3 regions of the Bradyrhizobium sp. WCU1 genome follow, and region 3 is predicted to be linked to each of the others. Evidence: predicted binding sites of a transcription regulator. Region 3 holds the regulator's gene; each other region holds the start of a gene.
What was found. Region 3 encodes LexA, which represses DNA repair genes until DNA is damaged. Its sites were predicted from a motif close to TGTTCNNNNTGTGTTCNG; they were not measured.
Positions count from the first base shown of each region.

Region 1 (6,049 bases), 1.5 Mb from region 3:
CGTTGCCGATCGGCACATAGGTGTCGAGCCGGTCCTGGGTCAGCACATAGCCGCCGACATGCTGCGAGAGATGGCGCGGAAACTCGATCAGCTCGGTGGCGAGCTCGACCGCGAGGTTGATCATCGCATTCTTTGGGTCGAGCCCTGCCTGCCGCACCTGCATGTCGTTGAGGCCCTTGCCCCAGCTGCCCCACACGGTGTCCGCCAGCGCCGCGGTGACGTCCTCGGTCAGCCCGAGCGCCTTGCCGACGTCGCGGATCGCGCTGCGCGGGCGATAATGGATGATGGTGGCGATGATGGCGGCGCGGTGGCGGCCGTAGCGGCGATAGACATATTGCATCACCTCCTCGCGCCGCGAATGCTCGAAATCGACGTCGATGTCGGGCGGCTCCAACCGCTCCTTGGAGATGAAGCGCTCGAACAGCAGATCGACCTTGGTCGGATCGACCGAGGTGACGCCGAGCACGTAGCAGACGGCAGAGTTCGCCGCCGAGCCGCGGCCCTGGCACAGGATGTTCTGGCTGCGCGCATAGCGCACGATGTCGTGCACGGTGAGGAAGTAGTGCGCGTATTTCAGCTCGGCGATCAGCGCGAGCTCCTTGTTCAGGGTGGCGCGGAGCTTGTCGTCGATCTTGCCGCCGAAATATTTGTCGACGCCGGCCCAGGTCAGATCTTCCAGATGCTGCTGCGCGGTCTTGCCCGGCGGCACCGGCTCGTCGGGATACTGGTATTTGAGCTGGTCGAGCGAGAACGAGATGCGATCGGCGAAACGCATGGTCTCCGCGATCGCGGCAGGCCAGTCGCGGAACAGCCGGATCATTTCATGCGCCGGCTTGAGATGCCGCTCGGCATTGGCCTCGAGCCGGCGGCCGATGGCCTCGATCGTGGTCTTCTCGCGGATGCAGGTCAGCACGTCCTGCAACGGGCGGCGTGCGGGATGGTGATAGAGCACTTCGTTGGTGGCGAGCAGCGGCACGCCGGCATCGGTGGCGAGAGCATGCAGCCGCGCGAGGCGGCGCCTGTCGTCACCGCGATAGAGCAGGCTTGCGGCGAGCCAGACGCCATCGGCCGCGCTCGCTTTCAATTGCCGGAGCACGTCGAGCGCGTCATCCGCCTCGAAACGATGCGGCAGCGCCAGCACCAAGAGTTGGCCCTCGGCGAAATCGATGAGATCGGGCAACGTGAGCCGGCAGTCCCCTTTCTCGATCCGCTCGATGCCGCCGCCGCGCTTGCCGCGGGTCAAGAGCTGGCACAGCCGGCCATAGGCGGCGCGGTCGCGCGGATAGACCAGGATGTCGGGCGTGCCGTCGATGAAGATGATGCGGGCACCGACCAGAAATTTTGGCGGATGGGCGACCTTCTCGCTGTCGAGTTCCTTCCAGGCGCGCACCACGCCGGCCAGCGTGTTGTGATCGGCGATCCCGATCACGGGGATTCCGAGTTCGCTCGCCTGATGCACATAGGCGCGCGGATCGGAACCGCCGCGCAGGAAGGAGAAATTGCTGGTGATGCCGATCTCGGCATAGGCGGATACAGGTGTTGTCATGCGAAAAGCCCGTGCACATACCAGTTGGCCGGAACGGGCCTGCCCTCCTCGTCGCGCAGCTCACTCTCATAGAGACCGTCACGAAAGATCCAGAAGCGCTGGCCCTCGGCGTCCTCGACGCGGAAATAGTCGCGGGTAAGCGCCGCACCGTCCTGCTTCCACCATTCCATCGCGATGCGCTCGGGGCCCTCGACCCGCACCACCGCGTGCAAGGCGCGCCGCCAGGTGAATTGATGCGGCGGACCGTCAGGCACGCTCGCGAACGGGACCTTGATCGGCTCGGGTCGCTCGAACAGCCGCAAGGGCCGCAGCGGCGGCTCGCCCGCGACGCGCTCCGGCCAGGCGGCGGCGCTGGCGGCCGCCAGATGATGCTGCGCAGGCAGCGCGAGCGCCGCGCGCTCGGGGATATGGCTTTCGAGCGGCAGATGCACGACGACGCGCTTGCCGCCGATGCGGGCGGCGATGCGGTCGATCAGCGCCGAGATCTCGTCATTGTCATGCACGGTGGCGTCGAGGTCGCGCTGCTGCTGCACCACGATTTCGGTACGCCCTGCGGCGAGGCGAATGAGATCGAAGCCGAAGCCGGGATCGAGCGGATCGCTCAGCGCATCGAGCCGTTCGCGGAACAGGCGATCGATCATCTCGGGCCGCGTCACCGGACGCCCGGTCTCGACCATGATCGCCGCGACCTTGCCGTCGGTGCGGAAGAAGCTCGCCTCCAGTTGCCGCGCGCCCTTGCCCTGTTTGTCCATCGCCGCAACCAGCATATCGGCAAGGCTTGAGAGCGTCAGCGCGATCACGGTGTCGGTGGCGACGGGCTCGGGGAAACGCTTCTCGACGATGTAATCCGGCAGCGGCTTGCGCGGGCTGATCGGGGCATCGCCCTGCCCGAGCGCGTGGCCGAGCAAGGTGGTGAAGGCCGAACCGAACCGCGCCGAAATCTCGTGCGGCGCACGCGCGGCGACATCGCCGATGGTCTTCAACCCGGCGCGGCGCAGGCCGGTGGTGACAGCGGGATCGGCGCCGAGCGCCGACACCGGCAGCGGGCCGACCGCTTGCGCTTCCTCGCCGCTGGCGACGATCTTGCCCGAGATGTGGCGCGTCAACGTGCGCGCCGCGATCGAGGTGCCGGCAATCGCTGCGCTGACGGCAAAGCCGCGCCGGCTCAGCGCATGGGTCACGATCTGCAGCAGCGCGCGCTCGCCGCCGAACAAGTGCGCGCAGCCGGTGATGTCGAGGAACAGGCCATAGGGCGGATCGAGCGCGACCAACGGCGTGAAGCGGTCGCACCAGTCGGCGATGTCGTTCAGCATCTTCAGATCGGCTGCGGGATCGGCGTCGTAGACCGTGAGCTCCGGGCAGATCGCGCGCGCATTGGCCAGCGGCAGTCCGATCGACAGCCCGGCCCGCATTGCGGCCTCGTCGACGGCATGCAGCAGGATCGCGTTGTGATCTTTTGCGACCACAACGCTGGGGAGATCGTTGCTCATGGCATTCGTAAGGGACGCATCAGCGGACGGGTTCCCTCCCCCCTTGCGGGGGAGGGCTAGGGAGAGGGGTGAGCCGCTCGGGCGGTGCTCGTGGCTACCCCTCTCTCCAACTCTCCCCCGCAAGGGGGGAGAGAGCCCAGCCGATGTGCTTACCTCACTGGCAGGTGGTTCATCCACCTCTCGCGTCTCAGCTTGCGAGGCGATGTCCTGCGCGAGCTTGCGCTTGATGCGGTCGATGGGCAGGCGTGGCAGCCACAGGCTGAGGATACGCCGACGGTTCACTGAATTGGCACTCATCACATTTCCATTCCATGATCCATCGCCCGACCGGGCCATGACGGTTGCGCACGAGCTCGGCGTCGAAGCGCGGCGCGCCCCAGGCGCTTGAGGCATTGCCGGGCGGCGAATGCGCCGCACGCACGATCCAGCGCGTCTCTGCGGTCGAGGGAATCGGAGTTGCCGCGATCCGCAGCATCAGCGCGGTAACGCCGGAGGCTTGCGCGGCGAGGGTCAATTTGCGGCTGGCGACGAGGTCGAGCTGGCGCGCTTCGCCCCAGACCTCGAGCACAACAGCGCCGAGCGCGTCGCAGGCCAGCGCGTCGGCCGCGGTGCGCAGAGCACCGTCGACATCGGCGGCGCGCACCGTGACCAGGAGACGCGGATCGAGGCCGAGCTCGGCGAGCCCGCGCACCGACAGCGCGCCGTTTTCGCGATCGGAAAAATCCTGCCGCACCCAGACCAGCGGCTTGCGCGTCGACACGCGTCCGGCGAGCCCCGCGATGAAGCCGGTCGCAGCGCCCGCTTGATGGCCGGCCGCGAACACCTCGTGCAATGCGGCCGGCGCGAGCCCGCCGCGCAGCATCGCGTCCGCGCCGGCGTGGCCGAGCGCGATGCGGTTCGGCATCGCCGCATCCGATGGCGCCTCGATGCGCGCGATGCTGCCGCGCAGAGACGCAAGCGTACCCGTGCGTGCGCTGTTCATTGCGCCGCTCCTTCTCAACCAAAATTTGAGGCCGTCACTGGTCTGAACAGAGAACCAGGGACTGGCTCATTTGTTCATGATATGTTCTAATATAAAGCTAACAGGGCCTGATGAGTCAATCGGATTACGGATTTTTCTGATTCATCAGTGGAATCAAAGGGATTCATGATGGACGTGCAACGCAAGCTGGAGATCCTGGCGGATGCCGCGAAATACGACGCCTCCTGCGCCTCCTCGGGCACCGAGCAGCGGGATTCCAGCGACGGCAGGGGCCTCGGCTCGACCGCGCCCGGCATGGGCATCTGCCATTCCTACGCTCCGGACGGACGCTGCATTTCGCTATTGAAGGTGCTGCTCACCAACGCCTGCAACTACGACTGCCTGTATTGCGTCAACCGCGCCTCCTCCAACGTGCCGCGCGCCCGCTTCACCATCGACGAGGTGGTGAAGCTGACGCTCGACTTCTACCGGCGCAACTATATCGAGGGACTCTTCCTCTCGTCCGGCATCATCCGCAGCGCCGACTACACGATGGAACAGGTGGTGAGCGTCGCGCGAAAACTGCGCGAGGAGCACCACTTCCGCGGCTACATTCATCTGAAGACCATTCCCGAAGCCGACGACACGCTGATCGCTGAGGCCGGCAAATATGCCGATCGCCTCTCCATCAACATCGAGGTGCCGGAGGAGACCAGCCTCGCCAAGCTTGCGCCGGAGAAGAACGTCCGCGCGATCCGCCGCACCATGGGACGACTACGGCTGAAGCTCGACGAAGCCGCGGAAAAGCCCGCGACGAAAACAAGGCCGCCGCGCTTCGCGCCGGCCGGCCAGAGCACGCAGATGATCGTCGGTGCGGATGGCGCAAGCGACCAGACCATCCTCACAACAAGCGCTAATCTCTATGGTGCCTACAGGCTCAAGCGCGTCTACTACTCGGCGTTCAGCCCGATTCCCGATGCCAGCCGCGCCCTGCCGCTGATCGCGCCGCCGCTGGTGCGCGAGCACAGGCTCTACCAGGCCGACTGGCTGATGCGGTTCTACGGGTTCGATGTCGGCGAGATCGCCGATGGACACGAAAACGGCATGCTGCCGCTCGACATCGATCCGAAGCTCGCCTGGGCGCTGCGCAACCGCCAGCGCTTTCCACTCGACGTCGCCAGCGCCAGCCGCGAGGAATTGCTGCGCGTGCCCGGCTTCGGCCGCAAGGCAGTCGACCGCATCATCGCGACGCGGCGCATCACCTCGATCCGCGTGGCCGATCTGGCACGGCTGCACATCCCCAGGAACAAGGCACTGCCGTTCATCGTTCTCAGTGACCATCGCCCGTCGGCACGCTTGCTGGATACGGCCGGACTGGTCGAGCGATTCAAGCCGAAGGCGACGCAACTCGGGTTTGGGTTTTGATGCACACCGTCACCCTCGACAGCGAAACCAACTTCGACGGCTGGCGGCAAGCCGCACGGCAGCTGGCATTGAACGGGGTGAAGCCGCAGGACGTGACGTGGATCGCGCGCAATGCCGAGCCGGAATTGTTTGCGGCGACGGAAGCTGACCACTTGCCCGATACGACCGAAGGCACCTTCAACGTGCCGGTCAAATTCGTCGAGCTGGCGAAGGCTGCGATCCTGCATCGCAACTCCGAACGCTTCGCCCTGCTCTATCGCCTGCTCTGGCGGATTCGCGGCGATCACGACCTGCTCGACGTCGCCACCGATCGCGATGTCTCGGAGATCAGCGCGATGGCACGCGCGGTGCATCGCGATGAACATAAGATGCATGCCTTCGTCCGCTTCCGCGAGGTCGGGCGCGTGAATACGCATTTCGTCGCCTGGTTCGAACCGGAGCATCATATCGTCGAGCTTGCTGCGCCATTCTTCGCCAAACGCTTTGCCGACATGCCTTGGTCAATCCTGACGCCCGATGTCTGCGCGCATTGGGACGGTCACGCGATCTCGATCACGCCGGGCGTCGCCAAATCCGAGGCGCCCAGCCAGGACCGGCTGGAGGAAACCTGGCGAAGCTATTACGCGG
Region 1 is NZ_CM130280.1:994,969-1,001,017, forward strand. It holds gene ACTUWL_RS04595 (error-prone DNA polymerase) at 1-1,546, opposite strand, end outside; gene ACTUWL_RS04600 (Y-family DNA polymerase) at 1,543-3,036, opposite strand; gene ACTUWL_RS04605 (ImuA family protein) at 3,224-4,018, opposite strand; gene ACTUWL_RS04610 (putative DNA modification/repair radical SAM protein) at 4,187-5,422, shown strand; gene ACTUWL_RS04615 (UdgX family uracil-DNA binding protein) at 5,422-6,049, shown strand, end outside.
Region 1: the regulator LexA is predicted to act here: its motif matches at 4,090-4,107, upstream of ACTUWL_RS04605 (ImuA family protein).

Region 2 (6,049 bases), 2.6 Mb from region 3:
TCGGCCTTCGGGAAATAGGCGCGGTTGCCCCAGTTCTGGCCGGTGCGGAAGAAGAAGACCTCGACGCAGGAATAGCCGCCCTCCTGGTGGATCGCGAACACGTCGGCCTCTTCGACCGTGCGCGGATTGATGCCCTGTTGCGACTGGATCGCCGACAGCGCCGCTAGGCGATCGCGGTACAGCGCCGCGGTCTCGAATTCGAGCTCGCCGGAGGCCTTCTCCATCTCGGCCGCGAGCAATTCCTTCACCGCGTGGCTGCGGCCGGACAGGAATTCGGTCGCCTCGCGCACCAGTTCGCTATAGCCGGGGAAATCGATCTCGCGGGTGCAGGGGCCTGCACAGCGCTTGATCTGATAGAGCAGGCAGGGCCGGGTGCGGCTTTCGAAGAAGCCGTCGGTGCAGGAGCGGATCAGGAACGCGCGTTGCAGCGCCGTGATGGTGCGGTTGACCGCGCCCGCATTGGCGAACGGGCCGAAATAGCGGCCGGGTCGCGACTGCGCGCCGCGATGCTTGAGGATCTGCGGTGCCCAGTGGTCGCCAGAGATCAGAATATATGGAAACGATTTGTCATCGCGCAGCTGCACATTGAAACGCGGCCGCAGCTGCTTGATCAGATTGGCTTCGAGCAGCAGCGCCTCGGTCTCGGTCATGGTCGAGACGATCTCGACATGGGTGGTCGCCGCGATCATGCGCAGGATGCGCGCCGCCAATGGCGCGTTGGCCCGCGCATAGGACGACAGCCGCTTTTTGACGTTCTTCGCCTTGCCGACATAGAGCACGTCGTTGGCGGCGTTGAGCATGCGGTAGACGCCGGGCGAGGTCGGGGCGAGCCGCACCGCGTTCTCGATCGCGGCATGCCCGACCGAGAGCGTCCCCTCGGCGACCGGCTCGGCGCCGTCCTCCGAAGCCTCGGGCAGACGTGCCTCGTCGTCCTCCTCGGCGGCGGAGCTTTCGGGATCGACGTCGCTCGTGTCGAGCGTCAGGTCGGCCTTTGTCAGGTCGTCCTGCGGCAGATCGGACTTTGCGCCGCGCCCTGTCTTCTGAGGCGGCATCGGACGTTCGGGAGAATCGTGCACCATGGGCCGTAAATTAATCGCTTGGGCGACCGCTCGCCAGCGTCGGCGGCTCAGGAAAAAGAACCCGATTGCAGCAGGTTACAGGTTGCGCGCCACCGCCGCCGCGGGGCGGTAACACATTGTTAAGACTGATGAGCGGGCCGGTAACCGGGCTTAACAGCCCTTTAACTTAAAACTCTCGATAAACCTTAGCGAAAAAAGTGGAATTCCGTAACCACGCAGGCTTGGGGCCTGCGGGCTGCGGCAGTTGCGTGGTGGAGAGTAGCTATGACCCGGTTTGTTGCGCGTGCGCTGGCATTGATCGTCGCAGGCTGGACGACCTCGGCGGCGGCGGCCGACCTCAACTACGGCTCGCCCTATACGGTCTATCAGCCGCTCAATGCCTATAGCTGGGCCGGCCCCTATCTCGGCGGCAACGTCGGCTACGGCTGGGGTTCGGTCGAGAACAACCCGACCCAGCCGTCCGGCTTCGTCGGCGGCGTGCAGGCCGGCTACAACTTCCAGAACGGCTCACCCTGGGTGTTTGGTATCGAAGCCGATATCCAGGGCACGACGGCCGATGATCGGTTCGCGCCCTGGAAATTCTCCAATCCGTGGTTCGGCACGGTGCGCGGCCGCGCCGGCTACGCCGTCAACAACGTGCTGTTCTACGCGACCGGCGGTCTCGCCTTTGGCGAACTTCGCGGCGAGACCTTCGGCGTGTCGGAGACGCACACCAATGCGGGCTTCACCGTCGGCGCCGGCGCCGAAATGGGCTTTGCTCCGAACTGGAGCGCCAAGATCGAGTATCTCTACGTCGATCTCGCCAACAGCAACTTCACGATCACCGGCGGTGCGTCGAACGGCTACAGTTTCAGCCTGGTTCGCGCCGGCATCAACTATCACTTCTGAGAACAAGAAAACGTCTGACATCAACTCCCGGCCGCGCCTCGCGCGGCCGGGTTTTTCTTTGTGCTGACGGTCTGCACATCGCGCGCAGCAGCATGCACGCCGCCCCATTCGCGAAGCCGATCGTCGGCCGCACGCTTCGAGCGTGCGGCACGGCCAGTCGCGTCCGCATCATGCAGGGTGGTCATGAAGCGAGCGCGCGCCGCGCGCTCGGCAGTCAACTCACATGCAACGCTTCAGTCGGTGTTCATCACGAGCCGCGCACTGCAAGCACTCATCATGAAACCACCAGGTTGACCGCCTTCGGGCCCTTGCCCTTCTTGTCCGGCTCAACCTCGAACGTAATGCGTTGTCCTTCAGTCAGGTCCTTCAATCCTGCACGTTCGACAGCTGTGATGTGAACGAACACATCGCGGCCGCCATCATCAGGCTTGATGAAGCCGTAGCCACGCTCTCCGTTGAAGAACTTGACTGTCCCAGTCATGGCCATCGGGAAACTCCTCCCCCGTATTGCTCCACCGCTACGCGCACGTCGCGTAGCGGTTGACCGACATTCGCTTGTCGGAAGCTTGGCCACCTGAACAGGCCGGCGTCACGCCGCTGGTCTGCCTGGATTTTATTTCGGCCTTGTCACTCCGCCGCAACCATTCGCGGAAGCGGAACGTAAAGCCAGTCGTAACAGGATGAGCATAATACGGTTCCGCGCAAATTGCCTATGCTCAAATTTGAACTTTTCAGTGGGTGCTTTTCGATCAAGCTTTAGGCGTCTCTAATCTGAAGCGCGCGGCGCCGCCCTGACCGAGTGGCTTCTCGAGTTCGGGCAGGATGATCTTCAGCTCGTTGGCGAGTGTCCACGGCGGATTCACTATCAAAAGTCCGGTAGAAACGAGCCCTGCGTCCGCTTCTTGCGGCGCCACACTGAATTCCAGACGCAAGCATTTGCCTGCGGGCCGGCTGCTCATTGCTGCAGCAGCCACGCTGCGTGCGAGCTCGTCGGTGGCTCTCCGGGTTTTTACGGGGTACCACAAAAGATATGCGCCGGTCGGCCATTTCGCGAACGCCTCCGTGAAGGCACGGGCCAGTCGCTCGAACTCGTCCTTTGCTTCGAACGGCGGATCGATCAGCACGAGGCCTCGCCGCTCGTTCGGCGGCACGAATGCGGGCAGCGCCATCCAGCCGTCGAGATCGACGACACGTGCCTGTGCGTCGCGTCGCAATGCATCGATCAATTGCTTGCGCGCGCCGAGCTCGAGCTCGCAGGCCGTCAGACGATCTTGCGGACGCAGCAGCGCTCGCGCGATCAGCGGCGATCCCGGATAGGCTTTCAATTCGCCGCGCGGATTGAACGCCCTGACGATGTCGAGATAGGGCCCGATCAAGGGCTGTGCCTTGTCGGAAAGCCGCGCCTGCATCAGTCGCGCGATCCCGGTGAGCCATTCGCCGCCGCGCTGCGCTTCGCTCGACGTCAAATCATAGAGGCCGGCGCCGGCGTGGGTGTCGATGACGCGGAACGGCGCCTGCTTCTCCTGCAGATAGGTGAGCATGCGCACCAGCACGATGTGCTTGATGACGTCGGCAAAGCTGCCGGCATGAAAGGCGTGACGGTAGTTCATGCTGTTATCGCTGCGCTCCGGAAGGGAGCGCATGTTGTACTTCGTCATGCCCGGCCTGTCCCGGCCTTCGCTGAAGCTTTGGCGGGATTAACATCCGAGCCCGGCGCAGCCTTGGCGTAGCTGGCTCCCGCGCATCGACGCCTGATCTTGCTGGTTTCGCGATGGCGCGGATCGCCGGGTCAGTCCGGCGCGACGCATGTCTACCCGGCCATGACCGGGAAGGGGTCAGCCGCCGCGAACCGGCGGCATCAGCACCTGATCGCGACGGCAGGCGCGGCGATCGATTTCCTCGCAGGCGCGGAATTGCAAGTCCTTGCTGAGGCAAATCCGCACCTCGCTGAGCCGGTTACTGGCGCAGGTGACCGAGATCGCGGAGTTGCTGAGCCCCGGATTGGCCTTGATGAAGGCGGTCTCCAACTCGTCGGGCGCGATCGTCTTCGGCTCCGACAATTGCAGGAATTCCTCGGGGATCTTCACCGTAGCGCGGGCCTTGCGGATGGCTTCGAAATAGCCGCGCTCGCCGAGGCCCGAGCAGGTGCCGTGCTTGTCCCACTCGTTGTAGATCAGCCCGGGTGCCGGCATCAGGTCGAGCATCGAGGTCATGATGTTGCGGGCGAGCCGCGGCGAGGGGCGTTGGCAGTATTCCGGGAAGCCGCGCTCATATTGTGGCCACAGCCCGTGCACCACGAAGGAGTACGGCCGGCCGCCGCACTGCGCCTGCGTCCCGCGGCTGTTGTTGCCGCGCTCGCTCGCCGCCTCGCAGAACGACGGCGACCACGACAGCGACAGCACGTAGAAATCGAATTCGCCGGGCGCATTCTGGCGACGATCCTGGGCCGAGGCCCCAACCGCGCCACAGAGAACCAAGACAGCGGAAATCAGAAATCGGGAAATTGTGTCCAGCCGAGGCATCAAACGCTCCCCTCACGCGACCGTTCGGAGCCTAGCAGGCTCGCGGAACATTTCAAGAACAAAAGCCGCCGGCTATGTCGGCGGCGGCTTCTGCTTCAGCAATCCGTGGGAAAATCAGGGCCGGGCGGCCTTGCAGGACGGGTTGTACGCCCAGTTGCGGTCGAGCCCGGCGACGCACCATTCGACGCCCTGGTCGATGCCGGCAAAGCCGCCGTCCTCGATGATCGAATAGTGTACCTTGCGCACCTTGCCGTCGCTCAACAGCGCATCACCCGAGCAGTAGCGGCGCGGGATGTTGTCGGACTGCCAGGGGCGGAACGCGGTTTCGTGGATCCGGCTGAAGCCGGTGATGACGAGCGGCGAATTCCAGAAGGTGGCCTCCTTCTCATGGAATTGATCGCTGATGGCCCCCAGGGCCTTCTCGCATGGCGCCACGTTGCCGTCATAGCGCGGGCCCGACAGCCAGAAATTCAACTCGAACGGATTGGCCGCCTGGGCCGTAGTACCCCCGAAAGCCAGCATGCCGACCAGGATTGCGGCACCGAGACCAAGCCTAGGTCCGAGTTTGTTGCGGGAGTTGAACAGGTTGCGCATGGGAATCCACCCGATTGTCCGATGCGGCGGACGGTGCCGCGAAGCCCCGGCAAGGTCAAGTGCAGCGCGGCAACACCTGCGGAGAAGTCCACCTTTAGCCGCCGGCGTGTTCTTTTCACCGTCGCCGTCGCACTCTATGTTGGCGTCAAGCGAAATGGAGTCTGCGATGCGAAGGAAATTGGCCGCGTGCCTGGTTGCCGTTAGCGGGATGCTGGCCGTTGGTCCGGCGCAAGCCGACTGGTTGCAGCCGGTGCCGCCGTTCAAGGGCAATGATACCGGCGGGATCATCGCCTATTCACTGGCAACCCAGACCGACGCCCGGCAGCTCGCCGTCGATCACTGCGCCTCCTACGGCAAGGTCGTCAAATTCCTCGCGCTGCAGCGCTATCCGGGCGGCTACATCTCGTTCGCCTGCCGCTGGGTGCCCTATGGCTCGGCGCAGCGGCCGGTGCGCACACTCTACTGAGCGCCTCAAAATCCCTCGATCGTTCAGCCGGGAGCTCGCCGCATGACCCGACAGCTTGCCTTGCTTGGCTCTGCCGTTTGCCTCGTCCTGTCCACCGGCGCCGCAAGCGCCGTTGACCTGCCGATCCGCAAGGCCGGTCTGTGGGAAATGAAGATGGTCCGCACCGGTGGGCAAATCCCGGAGGTGACCATGCAGCATTGCACCGACGAGACCACCGACAAGGACATGAGCACCGCGGCCTCTCCGTTGGCAAAGCAGGTCTGCTCCAAGCAGGACGTCCAGAAGACGGCGACCGGTTATGTCAGCGACAGCGTTTGCGGCGTCGCCGGCGTCAACGTGACCTCGCATTCCGAGATCACCGGCGACTTCAATTCGGCCTATACGGTCAAGAGCACCTCGCATTCCGAAGGCGGCACCTCCGGCGCCCACGACGCCACCATGATCATCGAGGCGAAATGGCTCGGCGCCTGCAAGAGCGACCAGAAGCCCGGTGACATCAT
Region 2 is NZ_CM130280.1:2,130,081-2,136,129, reverse strand. It holds gene uvrC (excinuclease ABC subunit UvrC) at 1-1,079, opposite strand, end outside; gene ACTUWL_RS09745 (outer membrane protein) at 1,344-1,967, shown strand; gene ACTUWL_RS09740 (cold-shock protein) at 2,242-2,454, opposite strand; gene ACTUWL_RS09735 (23S rRNA (adenine(2030)-N(6))-methyltransferase RlmJ) at 2,717-3,577, opposite strand; gene ACTUWL_RS09730 (ribonuclease T2 family protein) at 3,803-4,489, opposite strand; gene ACTUWL_RS09725 (hypothetical protein) at 4,604-5,083, opposite strand; gene ACTUWL_RS09720 (hypothetical protein) at 5,250-5,549, shown strand; gene ACTUWL_RS09715 (DUF3617 domain-containing protein) at 5,592-6,049, shown strand, end outside.
Region 2: the regulator LexA is predicted to act here: its motif matches at 4,533-4,550, upstream of ACTUWL_RS09730 (ribonuclease T2 family protein).

Region 3 (6,049 bases):
GGACGGTCCGGCGCGGACAGCAGACGGAGGGGATCGATGAGTGAAGCCAACGAGATCGCCTCCGCCGTCATCACGAACTGGTCGGCGGGTTTTGGCAAGCTCGATGCGGAGGCGCTTGCCGCGCTTTATTCGAAGAGCGCGTTCTTCTTCGGCTCGAACCCGACGCTCTATCGCGGCCGCGACGGCGTCAAAGCTTATTTTGACGGCTTGCCACGCTGGAGCGCGCCACGCGTTCAGTTCAGCGATGTGGCGGCGGAGCGCGTGAACGCCGATCTCGTAAACATGGCGGGGATCGCTTCGTTTTTCCTCGACGGCGATGCGCCGTCGCTCGCCGTCAAGATCACCTGGGTGATCGCGCGCGAGGACGGCGACTGGAAGATCGCCTGCCATCATGTCTCGTCGCAGGCGTCGCTGATCTAGGCGCTCAGCAGAGCCCAGCGGTCCGTGCCGGTTCACAGCCTTCGGTTGCGCGTTGCGGTTTCGTTCCCGTAGTCGGGTGACTGCGGCATCCGCTAGCCTGTCGACCGGCAGGGATCGCAAGCGGAATGGCGGAGCAGGGTACGACCCCGGGCGGCAAACGCGGCTACGCGGGCACGTGGCCGCCGCGCGCCGCTGTCCCGGCCGGCGGTTATCTGCCGGTGTCCGCCAGCAGCTGGCGGCCCTTCGTCGAGACGCTGCGGCAATGGGCGCGGGCGGAGACCGGCGCCGGTCGCTTGTTGCCGTGGGTGCCGGTGGCGTTCGGGACCGGTATTGCGTTCTATTTCGCGGCAGAGCACGAGCCGGTGCTGTCGGTTTCGGTGATCGTCGCAATTGCGCTCTGCCTGGTAGCCGTTCTGCTGCGACGGCACAGGATCTTCCCCGCCATCGTGATGCTGGCTGCGGTCGCGGCAGGCTTTGCGACCGCGACATGGAAGACGGCGCGGATCGCCCATGGCGTGCTGGCGCGGCCGATGTTCTCGGTGGCGCTGACCGGCTTCGTCGAGACGCGCGACATCCGCGAGAAGACCGACCGTTTCGTGCTGCGCGTGGTCTCGATGGAGAGCCCGCGCGACAACACGAAGTTGGAGCGTGTCAGGCTTTCGGTGAAGAAAGGCACCGCGCCCGAGGTCGGCAGTTTCGTCGAATTGAAGGCGCGGCTGATGCCGCCGCTCGGGCCCCAGCGCCCGGGTTCCTATGATTTCGGCCGCGACCTGTATTTCCAGGGTATCGGTGCCTCCGGCTTCGTGATGGGCGCGATCAAGACCTCGGAGCCGCCGGCGGCCGGTGGCTTCGCGCTGCGCTATGCTGCGATCATGCAGGGCCTGCGTGACGCCATCGATGCCCGCATCCGCACTACGCTCGATGGCGATCAGCGTGCGATCGCCACCGCGCTGCTCACCGGCCGCCGCGATGCGATCACGACGCCGGTCAACGACGCGATGTTCATTTCGGGGCTCGGCCATGTGCTGTCGATCTCCGGCTACCACATGGCTGTCGTCGCCGGCGTCGTGTTCTTCACGATCCGCGCGTTGCTGGCGCTGTTTCCGGCGCTGACGGCGGGACATCCGATCAAGAAGTGGGCGGCGGCGGCCGCGCTCGTTGCCGCGGCGTTCTATCTGCTGCTGTCGGGCGCGGAGGTCGCGACCCAGCGGTCGTTCTTCATGACGGCCGTGGTGCTGATCGCGGTGATCGTCGACCGCCGCGCCATCACCTTCCGAACGCTGGCGGTGGCGGCGCTGATCGTGCTCGCGATCGCGCCGGAGGCGCTGGTGCATCCGAGCTTCCAGATGTCGTTTGCCGCGACGCTGGGGCTGGTGGCGCTGGTGCAGATCGGGCTGCCGAACCTCTTGGCATCGCCCGACCATTCGGTCACCGCGCGCCTTGCGCTGTGGGGCGGGCGTGAGCTCATGGTGCTCACGCTGGCCTCGCTGGTGGCGGGGCTCGCGACGACGCCCTACGCCGCGTTCCACTTCCATCGCGTCACGCCCTACGGTCTGCTCGCGAACCTTGCGGCGATGCCGGTGGTGTCGGCCGTCGTGATGCCGGCGGGTCTGCTCGGGCTCCTCGCGATGCCGTTCGGCTTCGACGGCGTATTCTGGGCGATCATGGGGTTCGGCATCGACTGGATGATCCTGGTGACGCAATGGGTCGCGGCGCTCCCAGGCGCCGTCGGCCGGATGGCGGCTTTCGGCGTCGGGCCGATGATCGCGGCGAGCGCCGGTCTGATCCTGCTCGGGCTGCTGCGCACGCCACTGCGTTGGTCCGGCGCGGTGTTGCTGGTGGTGGCGTCGGTCTGGGCGGTGCGGGTGCCGCAGCCGGACGTGCTGGTTTCCGCCGATGGCCGCAACGTCGCGGTGCGGGGCGGCGACGGGCGGCTGCATCTGATGCACAGCGCCAAGGACGCTTTCCTCGTGAAGGAGTGGCTGGCGGCGGATGCCGATGCGAGGGCCGCCACCGATCCGTCGCTCGGCGAGGGCGTCTCCTGCGATCCCAGCGGCTGCGTGACGCAAGGGACCGGCGGTGCCTTCGTCGCGCTGGCGACCCGGCCGGAGGCATTGGCCGACGATTGCGAGCGTGCCGCGCTGATCGTGGCCACGCGGCCGGCCCCGCGGGACTGCTCCGCTTCCGTGATCGACACCGAGCGGCTGCGGCGTCACGGCGCCCTGATGCTGCGGCGGATCAGGGACGGCTACGCCATCGAGGCGGTCAGGCCGGGCGGGATCGACCGGCCGTGGTCGCCGGCGGTTCCCGGCGACGGTGAAAGCGAGCCCATATTGCGCGTGCCCGCTGCGGCGCCACGGCCGGCCGTCGACGCGACGCCGTCCGAGGTGGACGTGCAGGGCGAGGATTAGCCCGGACCGGGCGACGTGCCGGAGGGCAGCTCGAACAGGCCGAGGTGGTACTCGTCGGAGTCGGGGCCGCCATCGGGCTTCTTGACGAGGGTAAACACCGCCTCGGGAAACTGCTCCCAGACCTTCAGGTCGTCAGCCGTGACCGTCAGCCAACCGAACCGGAACATGTAGCGGCCCGGTTCCGTGACGCGTCCAGCCTTTTGCCAAGTGACCTTATCGACCACCGCGCACGTCCTCCGTGCACGATGATGCGCCAACCCGTCCGCCGACGCAAATGCCGTCCGTCGACACAAATCGCCCTACGCGCCCCGGAACCCGACGTCCGGGGGCGCTCGAAATCGCTTAGGTCATCTGCCGCCGAATGGATCCTTCCGCGGCGACGATGCGTTCAACCCAAAAACAGCGACGCGAATGCGGAGGGCCGCCGCTCCACAACCTTCGGCTTCTGTTCGATCTGCGGATGCAATGCCGGCAATTGTAGCACACTGACGCGCTGTCCCTCGACAAGCTGAGTCACCAGCACGTGGCTGCCGTCGGGGAATTCGACCGCGTCGTGATGGCGATCCGGCACGTCGGGCTCGACTTCGTTGAACACGCCGACGCGGAAGTTCATCGTCTTGGTCCAGATCCAGCGGCTGTCGTAGCGAACGTTCTCGGCGAAAGCGAGCTCGGTGCCCGGCAGCATGCAGACCGCGACAGTGGGATCGTTCTCCGAAGCAAAGCCGCGGGTCGAGGTGCCGCGGAAAGTCGTCGTGATCAGCGTCTCTCCGACAATGGCGGGGCGCGATGCCACGGCGTGCAGACTGTAGTCACACATCGGATGGCTCCTCATTGAGGTAGCGACCCGTGCCTCTCCATGAGGCATAGGGCCTCTACCAGAGTGGACGATAGCGAACGAGTGTCTGCTCGTTTCTGGGCGATTGTACGACTGCTCCGCGAACGCGCCGATCACAAACACGCGACGCTGCGTGAGAGGTATCGGAGCGCATCAGCCAGCCTGCACGAGAAGCCGCGCGTGACGCTATCTTTCAAGGAACGGTCCGATGTGCCGCTCGTTCCTCGCCGCCGCAAGTATTTGCATTCAGTACTTGCGGTAGAGGCCGATCAGCTTGCCCTGGATGCGGACCCGGTTCGGCGGCAGGATGCGCACTTCATAGGCCGTGTTGGCCGGCTCCAGCGCGATCGACGCTCCGCGGCGGCGGAAGCGCTTCAGGGTGGCTTCCTCCTCGTCGATCAGCGCCACCACGATATCGCCGGTGTTGGCGACGTCGTTGCGCTGGATCAGCGCCATGTCGCCGTCGAGGATACCGGCATCGACCATCGAATCGCCGCGCACTTCCAGCGCATAGTGTTCGCCGGCGCCGAGCATGTCGGGCGGCACGCTGATGGTGTGGCTACGGGTCTGCAGCGCCTCGATCGGCGTACCGGCGGCGATCCGGCCCATCACGGGCACGGCGACCGGCCGGTTGCCGTCGTCCTCGGCGATCGGCGGCGTGCTGGTGCGCTTGCCGAGGGTGCCTTCGATCACGCTCGGGGTGAAGCCGCGGCGGCCATTGCCGCCGCCGGCCGACAGCTCGGGCAATTTGATGACTTCGATGGCGCGGGCGCGGTTGGGCAAGCGGCGGATGAAGCCGCGCTCCTCCAGCGCAGTGATCAGGCGGTGGATACCGGACTTCGAGCGCAGGTCGAGCGCATCCTTCATCTCGTCGAAGGAGGGCGGCACGCCGGCCTCTTTCAGACGTTCATTGATGAAACGCAGAAGTTCGTACTGTTTGCGCGTGAGCATCTCGAGTATTCCCCCGGTTGATAGCGTCGTTCGATTCCGAGACTCTTCAGTGGGGCCTGCACGCCGGGCCTGACCTCCGAAGCACGGTGCTCATTGCAAGCACTCCCTCGCGGCCTCCCGATTGTAGACACCAGTACTCGAAACAAATCATGAACGGACACTATATGTTCGATATGTGTTCCGCAACCACTTAATTTCAGGTGAACGTATCGGGCAACGCACAACGAGCGGGCCGCGAAAGCCCTCACTCGGGCAGCGTCAGGATCTCGCATTCACTGCCTTTGATGGCAGCAGGCGCAAACGGCGGACGCACGAGAAGTGCCCGCGCCGCAGCAAGATTCCCGAGCAGCGACGAGTCCTGCTGCATGACAGGCGTTGCGATCAGCGTGCCGTCATCGTTCTCCTCGAGACGTGCGCGCAGATAGTCCTCGCGCTGATCATTGGCGGCGAGGTCGCGGCCGAGCAGGGCGGTGGTGCGGACATGATGAATCGTTTTCCGGCCGCTCAGCGCCCGAATCAACGGCACCAGGAACAGGAAGGCGCAGACATAGGATGACACCGGATTGCCGGGCAGGCCGATCACCCGCATCGCGCCTAACCGGCCATGCATCATCGGCTTGCCGGGCCGCATCGCGATCCGCCAGAACGCCATCCTGACGCCCTCGGCCTCCAGCGACTGCTTGACCAGGTCGTGGTCGCCGACCGAGGCGCCGCCGGTCGTAATCAGGATGTCGGCTTCAGTCTCGCGCGCCCGGCGGATGCCGGCCGTGGTCGCCTCCAACGTGTCGGCGGCAACCCCGAGGTCGACGGTCTCGGCGCCTTCGGCGCGCGCCAGCGCCCGCAGCGCATAGCCGTTGGAGTAGACGATCTGGCCCGGACCGGGCTTCGAGCCCGGCATCACCAGTTCGTCGCCGGTTGCCAGCACCGCGACCTTCGGGCGGCGGTGGACCGCGAGCTCCGGATAGTTCATGGCCGCGGCGAGCGACAGGGCGCGATCCGACAGCCGGCTGCCGGCGGTGAGCAGCACGTCGCCCTCGCGGAAGTCGACGCCCGCGGCACGGATGTGCCGTCCGGTGGCAGCCGCCTCTGTTATCGCGATGTGGTCGCCGTCGACCCTTGTGTCCTCCTGGATGATCACGGCGTCGGCGCCGTCGGGGATGACGCCGCCGGTAAAGATCCGCACCGCTTCGCCGGCTCCGACCGTCCGCTCGAACGGCCGGCCGGCCGCAACTTCGCCGATCACCTTGAGCCGGGCCGAGAGACTGGCCGCATCGGCTGCACGGACGGCGTAGCCGTCCATCGCCGACATCGGCAGCGGCGGCTGGGTGCGCAGCGCGGCGAGGTCGCGCGCCAGGGTGCGGTGATAGGCGGCATCGAGCGCGACCATCTCCTGCGGCAGCGGCTCGGCGCCGGCGAGGACGGCAGATAGGGC
Region 3 is NZ_CM130280.1:7,018,027-7,024,075, forward strand. It holds gene ACTUWL_RS32930 (glutamine--tRNA ligase/YqeY domain fusion protein) at 1-1, shown strand, start outside; gene ACTUWL_RS32935 (YybH family protein) at 37-420, shown strand; gene ACTUWL_RS32940 (ComEC/Rec2 family competence protein) at 546-2,831, shown strand; gene ACTUWL_RS32945 (hypothetical protein) at 2,828-3,055, opposite strand; gene ACTUWL_RS32950 (hypothetical protein) at 3,220-3,648, opposite strand; gene lexA (transcriptional repressor LexA) at 3,913-4,617, opposite strand; gene ACTUWL_RS32960 (molybdopterin molybdotransferase MoeA) at 4,862-6,049, opposite strand, start outside.